Solwaraspora sp. WMMD1047: one gene and its partners. The protein of the gene in region 2 binds, or shares a complex with, the protein of the main gene of each other region. Links are inferred from orthologs where the notes say so. Each region holds a gene or a part of one and is shown on either strand. Other genes may lie near its edges.

What was found. Proteins that work in one complex are often made in the same cells at the same time.
Region 1: rpmG (region 2) and O7627_RS27155 share a complex: the UniProt entries of both Bacillus subtilis proteins name them as parts of the 50S ribosomal subunit. The link is inferred for Solwaraspora sp. WMMD1047 from one-to-one orthologs.
Region 3: rpmG (region 2) and rpmE share a complex: the UniProt entries of both Bacillus subtilis proteins name them as parts of the 50S ribosomal subunit. The link is inferred for Solwaraspora sp. WMMD1047 from one-to-one orthologs.

The regions. Positions count from the first base shown.
Region 1 is NZ_JARUBL010000001.1:5,946,679-5,951,868, reverse strand. Bases 839-3,836 are described here. They hold O7627_RS27155 (type B 50S ribosomal protein L31), read right to left. Parts: upstream 2,469-3,836; coding sequence 2,208-2,468; downstream 839-2,207. Other genes in these bases: O7627_RS27150 (GTP-binding protein), read right to left, coding at 2,465-3,757; O7627_RS27160 (Fur family transcriptional regulator), read right to left, coding at 1,703-2,125; O7627_RS27170 (GTP-binding protein), read left to right, coding at 839-1,351. Outside these bases: more of O7627_RS27170, read left to right, coding at 113-838; O7627_RS27145 (response regulator transcription factor), read right to left, coding at 3,838-4,467; O7627_RS27140 (sensor histidine kinase), read right to left, coding at 4,464-5,190. UniProt on the Bacillus subtilis protein: While neither of the L31 paralogs is essential, this protein does not seem to function as the main L31 protein.
Region 2 is NZ_JARUBL010000001.1:781,158-786,205, reverse strand. The notes cover bases 1,073-3,928. They hold rpmG (50S ribosomal protein L33), read right to left. Parts: upstream 2,657-3,928; coding sequence 2,489-2,656; downstream 1,073-2,488. Other genes in these bases: O7627_RS03640 (EAL domain-containing protein), read right to left, coding at 3,023-3,928; O7627_RS03660 (MaoC family dehydratase N-terminal domain-containing protein), read right to left, coding at 1,954-2,400; O7627_RS03665 (MaoC family dehydratase), read right to left, coding at 1,514-1,948; secE (preprotein translocase subunit SecE), read right to left, coding at 1,073-1,215. Outside these bases: transcription termination/antitermination protein NusG, read right to left, coding at 51-776; more of secE, read right to left, coding at 814-1,072; more of O7627_RS03640, read right to left, coding at 3,929-5,048.
Region 3 is NZ_JARUBL010000001.1:1,201,446-1,206,499, forward strand. Bases 1,355-4,216 are described here. They hold rpmE (50S ribosomal protein L31), read left to right. Parts: upstream 1,355-2,604; coding sequence 2,605-2,829; downstream 2,830-4,216. Other genes in these bases: rho (transcription termination factor Rho), read left to right, coding at 1,355-2,263; prfA (peptide chain release factor 1), read left to right, coding at 2,960-4,048; O7627_RS05615 (GGDEF domain-containing protein), read right to left, coding at 4,055-4,216. Also shown: more of rho, read left to right, coding at 140-1,354; more of O7627_RS05615, read right to left, coding at 4,217-5,054. UniProt on the Bacillus subtilis protein: Binds the 23S rRNA. While neither of the L31 paralogs is essential, this protein seems to function as the main L31 protein.

The DNA.
Region 1 (5,190 bases), 5.2 Mb from region 2 along the record:
ATCGGAAATGACAACCGATAGCGTTAAGGTGTTGGCTGACCTCTCGTGAAGGAGATCTTGTGGACGAACCGAACCGTGGTCTGTACGAGGGCCGCCGGTTGGCGGATCAGCCGTGACCGGTCGGCTGCCGGTGACCGTGCTCTCCGGCTTCCTCGGTGCCGGCAAGACCAGCCTGCTCAATCACGTCCTCGCCAACCGGGACGGTCTGCGGGTGGCGGTGATCGTCAACGACATGAGTGAGGTCAACATCGACGCCGCGCTGGTCCGCGACGGTGGGGCGCTGTCGCGGACCGACGAGCGACTGGTCGAGCTGACCAACGGCTGCATCTGCTGCACCCTCCGCGATGACCTGCTGCAGGAGGTGAGCCGGCTGGCACGGCAGGGCCGATTCGATTACCTGCTGATCGAGTCGAGCGGCATCTCCGAGCCGATGCCGGTGGCCGCCACCTTCGCCTTCGGTGTCGAGGACGGGCAGGTGCTCGACGACCTGGCCCGGCTGGACACCTGCGTCAGCGTCGTCGACGCGGCGGGTCTGCTGGCCATGATCGAGGCGGGCGAGACCCTGGAGGCCCGTGGCCTGGCGGCGTACGAAGGGGATGACCGGGGGATCGCCGACCTGCTCGTCGACCAGATCGAGTTCGCTGACGTGTTGGTGGTCAACAAGACCGACCTGATCGCTCCGACCGACCTGACGGTGGTGGAGGCGCTGCTGACCCGCCTCAATCCGGCCGCCCGGCAGGTCCGCGCCGTGCACGGCCGGGTGGCTCCGGTGGAGATCCTGCACACCGGCCGGTTCGACCTCGAACGCGCCGAGACCGCGCCGGGCTGGGTCACCGAACTAAACGGGGGGCACGTGCCGGAGACCGAGGAGTACGGCATCTCCAGCATCGTGTTCCGCGACCACCGGCCGTTCCACCCGCAGCGGCTGTGGGAGCTGCTGGCGGCCGGCCTCGACGCGTTCGGTGTGGTGCGTTCCAAGGGGTTCCTGTGGCTGGCCAGCCGCCCGGATGTGCAGGCCCTCTGGTCACAGGCCGGCCCGTCGGGGCGCTGTGACCCGGTCGGCGTGCCCGTCGTGGTGTCCGGGCAGTGGCCGCCGGATTCCGAGGAACGCGCCGAACTGGAGTCTCGCTGGCATCCCGTCTTCGGTGACCGGCAGCAGGAACTCGTGCTCATCGGCATCGGCCTGGACGGTGACGGCCTGCGGGCGGCGTTGGGCGGCTGCCTGCTCACCGAAAGCGAGTGCGCCGCCGGACAGGACGCCTGGCGGAGACTGCCCGACCCGTTCCCCGAGTGGGACCTCGGCGATCTGCACGACCAGGACCACGACCACCCCGAGCCGGTTGCGGTCTGACGATGTCGCTGACTGCGGAGAACGACGACGCGGCCCGAGGCGAGGGCGCCGCGACCGGGAAACAACCGTCGCGGTGTTTCGAGCAGGCCGCCGCGAGCTACGACCGGACCGGCGTGCCCTTCTTCGGGCCGTCCGGCGATGAACTGGTTCGCCGGGCCGGCATTCGGCCGGGCGACCGGGTGCTTGATGTCGGCTGCGGCCGGGGAGCCGTCCTGTTCCCCGCGGCGGAGGCCACCGGGTCTACGGGCCATGTCATCGGCATCGACCTCGCGCCGACCATGGTGGCGCTCACCGCCCGAGACGTCGCCCAGGCCGGTCTGGCTCATGTCGACGTACGGGTCCGGCCCGTTCCTACCTGTCGGCGCAGGCCGCGCAGGTACCCCGGATGTCGAGTCGGTCGGGGTGCGGGCTGAAGCCGGTGTGTTGCTGCAGGCCGCTGAGCCAACTCGTCACGATGTCGGGTGGGCACTCGATCACCAGGTCGCACCGGGTGCAGATCAGATGCTGGTGGGGTGCTGCGCCGCAGTGGCGGTAGGAGCGTTGTCCGTCCAGGTCGAACGTGTGCAGCAGGCCCGCGTCGGCGAGCCTGTGCAGCACACGGTAGACGGTGGTCAGGCCGATGTGCCGGACGGTGCGGTTGAGTTCGGCGTGTACCTCCCGGGCGGTGAGCGGGCGGGAGTGTCCGATCACCAGTGTCAGGACGGCCCGGCGCTGTGCGGTGGCTGTCAGCCCCGCGGCCCGTAGCTGCTCGTCCGGCACGAGTGGCGTGGTCACGGGCTCAGGGTCGTACGCCGAGGTGCACGCCGCGGGCGAAGAGCCGGAACAGGTCGTCGCGGTGCGCCGAGAGCCTCGGCGTTCATCCGCCCTGGGGTCCGCGCCGGGCGTACTTGTTGCGGAACTTCTCGATCCGGCCGGCGGTGTCGAGCACGCGCTGCGTGCCGGTCCAGAACGGGTGGCTGGCTGACGAGATCTGGACGTCGATCACCGGGTAGGTGTTGCCGTCGGTCCACTCGATCGTCTGCCTGCTGGTGGCGGTGGATCGGGTCAGGAAGGCGAAGTCTGCGCCCTTGTCGCGGTAGACGACGGGTCGGTACTCGGGGTGGATTCCGGGCTTCATGCGGGTCGTGCTCCTTCGGGGTCAGCGTCGGTCAGTTCCTCCGGATGCAGGGGGAAACAACCGGCGAAGGGGTCGGGATAGGTGCGCCAGGTCTGCTCGCCGTCGGCGAGTTCGGCGTCGGTGAGCAGGCAGCTGGTGAGGGTGCGGTCCAGTTCGGCGGGGTCGAAGTCGAGGCCGATGAAGACCAGGTGCTGGTGCCGGTCGCCGTAGTAGGGGTCCCACTCCATCGCGGCGGCGAGCCGGCGATGGTCGTCGACCTGTTCCCAGCGGTCGGTGGGCAGGCTGACCAGCCAGTGTCCGAGCGACCCCATGCCCAGACCGCCGCCGGCGAACTCCCAGGCCACCACGGTGTCGGGTTGGCTGGCCAGCCAGAGATGGCCGCGCGAGCGGACCATCTCGGCGTTGACGTCTTCGAGTACGTCGTGCAGGCGCTGCGGATGGAACGGGCGGCGGGCGCGGAAGACGGCGGAGACGACTCCGCAGTCGGGCTCCGGGGCGTGCGTGCCCAGCGGATAGCCCCGCAGACCCCGGACGAGCACCCCCGGAGTCTCCGGCCGGTGTCGACGGGTGCGGCGCAGTTGGCGGGTCAGTGCGCTGGCGTCGACGAGGTCTCCGTCGAGGCGGAGCTGGGTCGCCCACGGCGCCATCCGCCGCAGCAGGACCGACAGCCGGCCGGTGTCGAAGGCGCCCTCCCGGGACTGCCCCCACAGCACCAGGGTGTCGGCGTACTCGATCTGGCGGACCACCACGTCTGCGAGCGCGCGGTGGTCGTCCTCGGCGGCCTGGATGCCGAGTTCGGTGAGGTCGTCTGTGCTGGCCAGGCCGTCGAGCAGGTGTTCGGCGTCGACGACGGTGACATAGGAGTCGATGCGGATGAGTTCGGTGATCGGTGCGCCGTCGACCAGGCAGTGGGTGCAGGCGGCGGCGACCGCCTCGGGTTCCACCACCTCGGGCAGCATCAGCACCAGGTCCCGGCCGGGCTGGCTGCGGGTGAGCCGGACCAGGGTGGGCAGCACGTCCTCGCGCAGGGTGCAGGAGGCGCAGCCGTGTCTCAGCTCGATTCGTACGTCCTCGACGATCCCGGCGCCGGAACGGACCACCCGACGGACGACCCCGTCCCGGATCCCGGCCAGGTCGTGCCGTACCAGCAGCAGCGACGGGTCGGCCGCGAGCATGGTCCGGGCGACGGCGAAGGTCGCCGCCGGCCAGAACCCGGACAGCACGGTCAGTGACGGGCGGGAGCCAGTATCGGCTGTCACCGCATGGGGTGTGGCCTGTGGTGCCGACATCGAGATCCTCTCCATCAACCTGAAAACGATTGTCATTATATGCCAACCTGGCTGGTGAAGCGAATGCCGTGTCGGAGGCGTCAGCTGGGTGGGGTCAGGTAGCCGCGGTGGAAGGCGGCCGCGACGGCCGCCGCCCGGTCGTTGACCCCTAGCTTCGCGTACGCGTGCAGTAGGTGGGTCTTGACGGTGGCCTCGCTGATGAACAGCTGTCGGGCGGCCTCGCGGTTGGTCGAGCCCTGGGCGATCAGCGTCAGCACCTCCAGCTCACGTTGCGACAGCGGCTCCGAGGCCGGCTGCCGCATCTGACCCATCAGCCTGGTCGCGACCGCGGGGGAGAGGACCGCCTGCCCACGCGCGGCCGCCTCCACCGCCCGGAACAGCTCTTCCCTGGGCGCGTCCTTCAGCAGATAGCCGGTGGCGCCGGCCTCGATGGCGGGCAGCACGTCGCGATCCGAGTCGTAGGTGGTGAGCACCAGCACCCTGGCCGGCACCCCGCGGTCGGCCAGTTCCCTGATGGCCGTGACGCCGTCGATGCGCGGCATCCGCAGATCCATCAGGATCACGTCGGGTCGCAATCGGTCCGCGACCGCGATCGCCTCCGCGCCGTCACCGGCCTCGCCGAGCACCTCGAACCGCGGGTCGGCACTGAACATCCCCCGCAACCCGTCCCGGACCACCGGGTGGTCGTCGACGATCAGCACCGAGATCATTGTCCGCCTCCGGCCGGTATCGCCGGCACGGTGGCCGAGATCGCGGTGCCGCCGCCCGGCTCCGACTCGATGTCGAGCCGACCCGCGAGGCGCTGCACCCGTTGTCGCATGCCGGCCAGCCCGAACCCGCCGTTCGCGGAACCATTGGCGCGCTTGGCGTCGGGCTCGAAACCCACACCGTCGTCCCGTACGTCCAGGGTCACCAGATCCTCCATGTACGACAGGGTCAGGCCGACCCGGCTGGCGTTCGCGTGCTTGGCCACGTTGGCGAGCGCCTCCTGCGCGGCCCGCAGCAGTGTCACCTCGACGTCGGTGTGCATCGGTCGAGGGTCGCCGGTGGTGGTCAGCACCGCGTCGATGTGGTGCACCTCCGACCAGCGCCGGGTTACGTCGCTTATCGCGTCCGGCAGCCGGGCCTTGGCGAGCACCTCCGGCTCCACCGCGTGGACCGTCCGGCGGGCCTCGACCAGGCCCTCCCGGGCCAGGTCCATCGCGTTCGTCAGGTGCCGGCGCCAGGTCGCGGGCTCGTCCGGCTTCTGCTCGGCGGCCTGGAGCTGGGTCAGGATGCCGGCCAGGCCCTGGGCCAGGGTGTCGTGGATCTCCCGCGCCATCCGTTGCCGCTCGTCCAGCACCCCGGCCTCGCGAGCCTGGACGAGCAATTGTGCGTGCAGACCGGCGTTCTCCCGCAGCGCCCCTTCGAGCTTGCGGTTGGCCTCGTGCAGC
Region 2 (5,048 bases):
CGACGTTCTAGGCTAGCGCAGGGCCGGATCCGGCAATCGAGCGGGCGACGCTAGATCTTGGCAACCTGGTTGAAGTTGAGCTCGACCGGCGTCTCCCGGCCGAAGATCGACACCAGTACCTTGAGCTTCTGCTGGTCGGCGTTGATCTCACTGATCGTCGCCGGCAGCGACGCGAACGCGCCGTCGGTCACGGTGACCGAATCGCCGACCTCGAAGTCCAGGACCTTGACCTCGGGCTTCGCCTTCTTCTGCTCGGTCTCCACCGCCGGGGCCAGCCACTTCAGCACCTCGTCGAGGGAGAGCGGCGCCGGCCGGTCGGCCCGGTCGGTGGCGCCGACGAAGCCGGTCACCCCGGGGGTGTTCCGGACGCAGGAGTACGACTCGGGCGTCAGCTCCATCCGGACCAGGATGTAGCCCGGGAAGACCTTGTTCTGGACCTGCAGGCGCTTGCCGTTCTTGACCTCGACCTCTTCCCGGGTCGGCACCTCGACCTGGTAGATGAACTCTTCCATGTCGAGGCTGGTGATCCGGGTCTCGAGGTTGGTCTTGACCTTGTTCTCGTAGCCGGCGTAGGAGTGCACCACGTACCAGTCGCCCGGCGCGTAGCGCAGCTTCTGCCGCAGCTCCGCGACCGGGTCGAAGTTCTCGTCGGGCGCCGAACCGTTGGTGGCCTCGAACTCCGGCTCGCTGGCGGCCTCGACCGACTCGTCACCCGCCGCCGTCGCGACCGCGGACTGCTCGTCCGCGGTACCGGCGGTCTCGTCGTACTCAGGCACGCTCGCTCACTTCCGTCACTATCAGCTGATCACGTCGTCAGCTCGGATTGCCGAAGACCCACAGCATGGCCCGCGCGAACCCGTAGTCGAGCAGGACGACGATCGACGTCATCACGGCGATGAACACGACCACGACCGTGGTGTAGGTCAACAGCTCCTTGCGGGTCGGCCAGATGACCTTACGCAGTTCCGCCACTACCTCGCGGAAGAACCGTCCGACGCGCCCGAATATTCCGACCCGCCCGGTTTCCGACTTCGACTTCGGCTGGCTCTCGGTGGACTCCGCCTTCTTGCGGGTGGCGGTGCCGCCCCGGGAGAGCTCCCGGTCGTCGTCCTCGACGACGTCGTCGTCCGCCGGGTCGTCGAGGCGGTCGTCGACAGCCTCGTCGTCCAGGCGGTCGTTCGCGTCGTCCTCACCGCGCCGATTCTTGTCGGCCACTTCGACCTCCGTCGCCAATTGGTTCGCACGTCGGTGGACGCACGCTCGCTGGTCACGCCGGCCGAATCCGACCCCCCTTGGAACGGTCAGGCCTCAGGCGCAGGGGTGACAGGACTTGAACCTGCAGCCTGCGGTTTTGGAGACCGCTGCTCTGCCAATTGAGCTACACCCCTAGGTAGGACAGCCGAACCCACTCCGGCACGCAGGCCAAAGCAGGGCCACTTGCCCCACGGCGGACCAGTGTACGGGTACCGGCCCGAGTTTCCCAACCGGACCGCCCCGGTACGCCGGCCACGGCTCAGCCCGGTGTCGGCCGCGCCGTCCGGATCGTCGCCCGAGCCTGGGACAGCACCCGCTCGCCGGCACAGGTCGCAGTCAGATCGAGCTGCGTCGAACCGTCGTCGGCCACCGCCCGCACCTTGGCGCGTACCTCGATCTCGGTTCCGGTGTCGTCGTCGGGTACCACCACCGGCCGGGCGAACCGGACCCCGTACTCGATCACCGCGTCCGGCGAGCCGGCCCACCCGGTGACCGCCCGACCGACGAGCGCCATCGTCAGCATGCCGTGCGCGATGACGCCCGGCAGCCCGACCTTCGTCGCGATCCGGTCGCTCCAGTGGATCGGGTTGAAGTCACCCGAGGCGCCCGCGTAGCGGACCAGGTCCGCCCGGGTCACCCGGAACGTCTGGACCGGCAGCTCCTGTCCGACCGTCAGCGTGCTCTGGGTCTCCAACCGGATCAGCCCTCCCCCCTGATGACCAGCCTCGACCAGACGCTCACCACCGGCTCACCGGCCACGGTCGCCACGTCGGTCCGGAAGGTCACGAAGTCGTGCCCGCCCCTGGAGATGATCTCCTCGATGCTGCTGGCGCAGGTCAACTCGTCCCCGGCCACCACCGGCCGGGTGTACGCGAACCGCTGGTCACCGTGCACCAGCCGCTCGGCGTCGGCGCCCAACGCCGGATCCTCGATGATCTGCTGGATCGCGGGAATTGTCAGCACCACCGGGAAGGTGACCGGCGCCACCACGTCCGGATGCCCCATCGAGCGGGCTGCGGCCGGATCGTTGTGCGCCGGATCGCCGGCCCCGATCGCCGCGGCGAACTCACGGATCTTTTCCCGGCCCACGAGGTACGGCGGCGTCGGGGCGAAACTGCGCCCGACGAAGGAGGAGTCCATCGGCATGCCGAGAAACTACACGCCCGCCACCCGGCCCGGAACCGACGGCCGGTCGGGACGGTGCACCCGTCCCGACCGGCCGTGGTCCGCAAGCTCAGCGGGTCTCGCGGTGCAGGGTGTGCTTGCCGTCCCGGGGGCAGAACTTCTTCAGCTCGATGCGGTCCGGGTCGTTACGGCGGTTCTTACGCGTGATGTAGTTGCGCTCCTTGCACTCCACACACGCCAAGGTGATCTTCGGACGGACATCGGTCGCCTTAGCCACGGCGGAGTGCCTTCCTCGATAACGGATCAACTACGACGTACCAGCGTAGACGCCCGGAGGGCGGACACGCAAAGTGGGCGCCTGCCGGCGCCCATCCGATCGGGTCCCCGGGACCGACCCGGCGACCGGAAGTAGCGGTGGCCGGACTTGAACCGGCGACACAGCGATTATGAGCCGCTTGCTCTGCCATCTGAGCTACACCGCCGTGGGCGGGTCACAAGAACCCTCTGAGCCCCCTTACGGAATCGAACCGTAGACCTTCTCCTTACCATGGAGACGCTCTGCCGACTGAGCTAAGGGGGCGCACGCGATCTTTCCTGCGGACGCGCAGGGGTAAGAGTACACGGGCGCGCGCGCGAGGTGAAATCAGATCCCCGCCGGCCGCCTGACCCCGCTGGGCCAGTTCTCGGCGCCCGTCGCCGGGACCGCCCGCAGCCGGCGTACGTCCGGCGCCAACGGCGTCTCGGACTCCGCCTGGGCACCGAACCAGGCCTCCAGCCGCTCGTACGGCAGCGGCCGGCTGAACAGGAACCCCTGGCCGATCTCGCAGCCGATGTCCTGCAGCAGCTCCAGGGTCAGCTCGCTCTCCACCCCCTCGGCCACCACCGCGAGGCCGAACTGCTGGGAGAGGGTCACCACCGCGTTCACGATGGCCAGGTCCACCGGGTCGGTCGCCATCCCCTGGACGAACGACTGATCGACCTTCACCTCGTTGACCGGCAGCCGCCGCAGGTGGGACAGGGACGAGTAGCCGGTGCCGAAGTCGTCCACGGAGAGGCGTACGCCGATGTCCCGCAGCCGGCGCAGGATCGGCACCGGCCGGTCCGTGCCGTCCAGGACGCCGGCCTCCTTGATCTCGAAGGTGACCAGCTCGGGCGCCACGCCGTACTCGGTGAGCAGCTCCTGGACCCGGGCGGGGAAGTGCGGGTCGGTGAGCGTACGCGAGGAGAGATTGACCGCGACGGCGAGCGGGTGCTCGGCGTCGGTCCAGTCCCGGCTGCGCCGCAGCCCCTCCCGCAGCACCGCCTCGGTGAGTCGGCTGAGCTGGCCGGTGTGCTCGGCGACCGCGACGAAGTCCTCTGGCGCGACCGCGCCGTGGGCGGGGTGTTCCCAGCGGGCCAGGCACTCGACGCCGACCAGCCGTCGTTCGCCGAGGGTGACCTTGGGCTGGAAGTAGACCTCCAGCTCGCCGTTGTCGAGCGCGTTGCGCAGGTCACCGGCGAGCCCCAACCGGTGCATTGACCGGGATTCCAGCGCCGGGTTGAACAGTTGGATGCCGTCCGGGGTGGACTTCGCCGCGGTGGCCGCCAGGTCGACCCGCTGCAGCAACGTCGCCGGGTCGCTGCCGTGGTCGGGATGCACCACCACGCCGACGACCGTGTCGACGTCCAGGACCAGGGAGTCGAAGACCATCTGGTCGCGGATCTGCTCGCGCAGCTGCGCGGCCAACTCCAGGGCCGCGTCCGCGCTCTCCACCCGCAGGGTGACCGCGAACTCGTCGCCGCCGAGCCGGCCGACAAGGGCGGCGGCCGGGGCCGAGTCGCGCAGCCGGGTCGCCACCTCGGTCAGCACCTTGTCGCCGGCGGCGTGCCCGAGCGACTCGTTCACCTGCCGGAGCGCGTCCACATCGAACAGCAGTACGGCGATCACCTCGCCAGGGGCGCGGACCCGGACCGCCTCCTCCAGCGCCGCGGTGATCCGGCGCCGGTTCGGCAGGTTGGTGAGGCCGTCGTGGTGGGCGTCGTGGCGCAGCCGGTCGACCAACCGGGAGTTCTCCAGGGCCACCGCGACGTGCGCCGCGATCGTCTCGAAGATCTGCACGTCGCTCGGGAGGAAGTGGCTGCTGTCGCTCAGCCGGTTGACCACCTCCAGGGAGCCGATGACGGCCTGCCCGGAGCGGAGCGGAACGGCGATCACATCCTTGGCGGAGCCGGCCCGCAACGCGACCCGCAGGCTCTCCTCGCCACCGAGGCGGTTACCTGCGGCGATGGTCCGTCGTTGGCCGACGGCCCGTTCCCGGACCAGCGACGGGGTACGGGCGAAGTCCAACAGGCCGGGATCGTCGACCCGGGCGGTGAGCAGCACCTCGGGGTGCCGGCCCTGGGCGGGCAGCCAGAGGGTGGCGTACTCGGCCTGCATGAGCGCCCGGACCCGGCCCAGCATGGCATCGGCGATGGCGCCGTCCTGACTCTCGGACATCGCCCGGGTCAGGTCGTACATGCCGGCCAGTGACCGGTGTTGCCGGAAGAACTGGGCATAGGAGCGGTAGACGAAGAGCAGCCCACCCACGAGCGCCCCGATCAGCACCACGGACCACCAGGTGGTGACGAGCGCGATCAACACGATCAGGCCCACCGACACGTTGACCGCGGCAGTGATCAAGTTGGGGGCG
Region 3 (5,054 bases), 420 kb from region 2 along the record:
AGATCTGGTGGGTGGGAAACCGACGGCTGCTGTGTCACAGACTCCCGCGACGCGTCACGCGAGGCGGGTGCACCGAGGCCGCCCGGCCACCTAGTTCCGCCTCCCGGGCAGCCCCGGCCTTATCGAGGGAAGGAATCCATTGAGCGACACCACCGACGTGACGTCGGACGTTTCCAACGTCGCTGGCGACGCCACCGCAGGCCCCGCCCGCCGTCGGCGGTCCGGCACCGGGCTGGCGGCCATGCTGCTGCCCGAGTTGCAGAGCCTGGCCGCGTCGCTCGGCATCTCCGGTACGGCCCGGATGCGCAAGGGCGAACTGATCAACGCGATCTCCGAGCGGCAGGGCGGCGCGGCCGCCGCGGGTGCTCCGCGCCCGCGGGCCGAGGTGGCCGCCGCGGCGGCCCCGGCCCGGGACGAGGTACGCCTGGAGGTGCGGGAGGCCGGCGAGCGGCCGGACGCCGAGCGGCGCAGCGAGGCGCCGGACAACCAGGCGCCGGCCGCCGAGCCCGAGGTACGCGAACGGGCCCCCCGCCGCAGCCGCTCCGGCGCCGGCACCGCCGGCACCGAAGCCGGCCAGGAGCAGCCGGCCGCCGACACCGACCGCGACCGCGGTGACCGGTCCGACCGGGGTGACCGGTCCGACCGGGGTGACCGGTCCGACCGGGGTGACCGGTCCGATCGGGGTGACCGGTCCGATCGGGGTGACCGGTCCGATCGGGGTGACCGGTCCGATCGGGGTGACCGGTCCGATCGGGGTGACCGAGGTACCGACCGGGGTGAGCGGGCCGCGGAGCGGGCTGACCGTGGCGACCGGGACCGCGGCGAGCGCAACGAGCGCGGCGACCGGGATCGCGGCGAGCGCAACGAGCGCGGCGACCGGGACCGTGGCGACCGCAACGAGCGCGGCGAGGCCCGCAACGGGCGGGACCGCAACGGCGACCGGGACCGCAACGACCGGGGTGACCGGGGACAGCGCGGCGGCAACGACCGGGACAACGACTCCGACGACGACTCCGGTGAGGGCGGCCGGCGCGGCCGGCGCAGCCGGTTCCGGGACCGGCGGCGCGGCCGGGGCGACCGCCCCGACGGCGGCGGCGACTCCGGCGGCCGGGAGCCGCAGGTGAGCGAGGACGACGTCCTCGTGCCGGTGGCCGGGATCATCGACGTGCTGGACAACTACGCGTTCGTCCGCACCACCGGCTACCTCTCCGGCCCCAACGATGTCTACGTGTCGATGTCACAGGTCAAGAAGTACGGCCTGCGCCGCGGTGACGCGGTCACCGGCGCGGTGCGGTCGGCCCGGGACGGCGAGCAGCGTCGGGACAAGTACAACCCCATGGTCCGGCTGGACACCATCAACGGGATGGACCCGGAGGAGGCCAAGCGGCGGCCGGAGTTCTACAAGCTGACCCCGCTCTACCCGCAGGAGAGGTTGCGGCTGGAGACCGAGCCGCACATCCTCACCACCCGGGTCATCGACCTGGTCACGCCGATCGGCAAGGGCCAGCGGGCGCTCATCATGTCGCCGCCGAAGGCCGGTAAGACGATGGTGCTGCAGGCGATCGCCAATGCGATCACCCACAACAACCCGGAGTGTCACCTGATGGTGGTGCTCGTCGACGAGCGGCCCGAAGAGGTCACCGACATGCAGCGCTCGGTCAAGGGCGAGGTGGTCGCGGCCACCTTCGACCGGCCGCCGCAGGACCACACCACCGTCGCCGAGCTGGCGATCGAGCGGGCCAAGCGCCTGGTCGAGCTGGGGCACGACGTGGTCGTGCTGCTCGACTCGGTGACCCGGCTCGGCCGGTCGTACAACCTGGCGGCGCCGGCCAGCGGCCGGATCATGTCGGGTGGTATCGACTCCACCGCGCTCTACCCGCCGAAGCGGTTCCTCGGCGCGGCCCGCAACATCGAGAACGGCGGCTCGCTGACCATCCTCGCCACCGCCCTGGTGGAGACCGGTTCGGTGATGGACACGGTCATCTTCGAGGAGTTCAAGGGCACCGGCAACGCCGAGCTCAAGCTGGACCGCAAGATCGCCGACAAGCGGGTCTTCCCGGCCATCGACATCCACACCTCCGGCACCCGCAAGGAGGAGATCCTGCTCGCGCCGGAGGAGCTCGCGATCATCCACAAGCTCCGCAAGGTGCTGCACTCGCTGGACTCGCAGGCCGCCCTGGACCTGCTGCTGGACCGGCTCAAGCAGAGCCGGACCAACATCGAGTTCCTGATGCAGATCGCCAAGTCGACGCCGGGCGAGTAACGCCGCCGGACGCCAACCGTCCCCCGCCGGCCCGGACCGGGCCGGCGGCGGACGGGGCAGGTGGACGTCGGGGGAGAGTGTGCCCAGGCGTCCGGTTCCGCACCGGCTGTCCGGGTGAGCTCACCCGGCGGGCCGGGAATGCCTGACAGGTCCGGCCCGTTACCTGTCACAGACCTCGTGTGCGGCCCGAATTCGGGCCGGCGGAAGCCCATGGCACACTTGTCAATCGGCCACCGGTTCCGGTTCACGCCCGAGCCCGCCAGCGGGTCGCGATCCGTCGCGGCACCGGCGGTGGGCGCAGACGGCGACCCGGCGACCACAAATGAAAGGACCGAGGCGACATGAAGCCCAAGATCCACCCAGAGTACGTGACCACCGAGGTGACGTGCTCCTGCGGTAACTCGTTCACCACCCGCAGCACCGCCAAGGGCGGCTCGATCCACGTCGAGACCTGCAGCGCCTGCCACCCGTTCTACACCGGCAAGCAGCGCGTCCTCGACACCGCCGGTCGGGTCGCGAAGTTCCAGCAGAAGTACGCCAAGGTTCAGGCCAAGAAGGCCAAGTAGCGGCCCAGACGGCGCCCGCCACCCGGTTCCGCCGGGCGGTGGGCGCCGTCTCGCATGTGGCCGGTACCCACCGGCCGAACCCCCGCAGCCGTCCACCGGGACGCCGAGCCGTCCACAGGGAGCAGCAGCAATGAGTAGTGACCGTCTCGCCGCGCTGCTCGACGAGTACGCCGACCTGGAGAAGCGGCTCGCCGACCCGGGGATCCACGCCGACCAGGCCACCGCCCGGCGGGTCGGCCGCCGGTTCGCCGAGCTGACCCCGGTGCACAAGGCGGCCGGCGAGCTGGAGCAGGCCCGGGCCGACCTGGTGGCGGCCCGCGAACTGGCCGCCGAGGACCCGTCGTTCCAGCCGGAGGTGGAGTCCCTCGCCGCCGCCCTGCCGGCGTTGGAGGAGCGGCTGGCCGAGCTGTTGATCCCCCACGACCCGCACGACGCCAAGGACGTGATCCTGGAGATCAAGGCCGGCGAGGGCGGCGAGGAGTCCGCGCTGTTCGCCGGGGACCTGCTGCGGATGTACATGCGGTACGCCGAGCGGCACGGCTGGGCCACCGAGGTGCTGGACGCGCAGGATTCCGATCTGGGCGGGGTCAAGGACGTCTCGCTGGCGGTGAAGGCACGCGGCGTGCCCGAGGGCGGCAACGGGGTCTGGTCCCGACTCAAGTGGGAGGGCGGCGTGCACCGGGTGCAGCGGGTGCCGGTCACCGAGTCGCAGGGCCGCATCCACACCAGCGCGGCCGGGGTGCTGGTGTTGCCGGAGGCCGAGGAGGTCGACGTCACGATCGACCCGAACGAGCTGCGCATCGACGTGTATCGCTCGTCCGGGCCGGGTGGCCAGTCGGTGAACACCACCGACTCGGCGGTGCGGATCACCCATCTGCCGACCGGCATCGTGGTCTCCTGCCAGAACGAGAAGAGTCAGCTGCAGAACCGGGAACAGGCGATGCGGATCATGCGGGCCCGGCTGCTCGCCGCCGCCCAGGAACAGGCCGACGCCGCCGCCTCCGACGCCCGCCGGTCCCAGGTGCGCACAGTGGACCGCTCCGAGCGGATCCGCACCTACAACTTCCCGCAGAACCGGATCACCGACCATCGGATCGGCTTCACGGCGTACAACCTGGACCTGGTGCTCGGCGGGGAGCTGGACGGCGTACTCGACGCGTTGACCGAGGCGGACCGGACCGCGCGGCTGGCCGGTGACCCGGAGCTGTCCCGGCGCTGACCGGGATCAGCCCACGTCGGCCCGGTTGCGGCTCTTGAGCCGCAGCATCTCCCGGTCGGCCTGCTCGAAGGCGACGCCGAACGCGTCGCGCTGCCCGGCGCCGGCCGCCGGCAGTTCGGCGAAGCCGACGCTGATCCCGACCGGGGTGCCGGGCACCAGCGACTCCCAGTCCTCGGCCCGGACGGCGGCCCGGATGCGGCGGGACACCTCGGCGGCCTCGACCATCCCGGCGCCCGGCAGCACCACCACGAACTCGTCGCCGCCGTACCGGGAGACGAAGTCGCCGCGCCGCATCACCCGGTTGATCACCCCGGCGATCCGCTGCAGCACCAGGTCGCCGGAGTGGTGGCCGTGCGCGCCGTTGACGGCCCGGAAGCCGTCCAGGTCGCAGACCCCGAGTGCGGCCCGCTCGCCGCGGGTGACGAGCGCCGCCACGTAGCGCTCCAGCCGGCGCCGGTTCGGCAGCCCGGTCAACGGATCGGTGAGCGCCTCACCCTCGTACCGGGCCGCCTCCCGGCGCATCTCCTCGTGGTCGATGCGGGCCGCGATGCCGTCGACGTAGACGTCCCGGAGCCGGTCGTTGCGCTGGGCGGCCAGCCGGAAGGCGTACCGGTCGGCGCGGTGCGCGGCGGCGTGGTCGCCGGAGCGGGCGAAGGCCAGGCTGCGCAGCCGGGCGTGTTCGGCCGAGCCGAGGGTCTCGGCGGAGACGGTCGCCCCGTCGAGCCGGACCATCGCCTCCACCGAGCGGCCGTCGCGGATCGCCAGGCAGACCGCGCCGAGCTGGCGCATGTCCCGGGCCCGCGCGCTGTCGCCGCCGTTGGCCAGCAGCGCCGCGGCGTCCGTTCCGGCCGGAACCCCGCCGCCCTGGTCGGCGGGGCCGCCCAGCGCCGCCCGGCGGGCCGCCGCGTAGCCGTACGCGGCCAGGCTGCTCGGGCGCAGCCGGCCGGCGGTCCCAGCCCGGACGAACCGGTCCAGGTCGCCGGCGATGTCCCGCAGCACCCGCAGA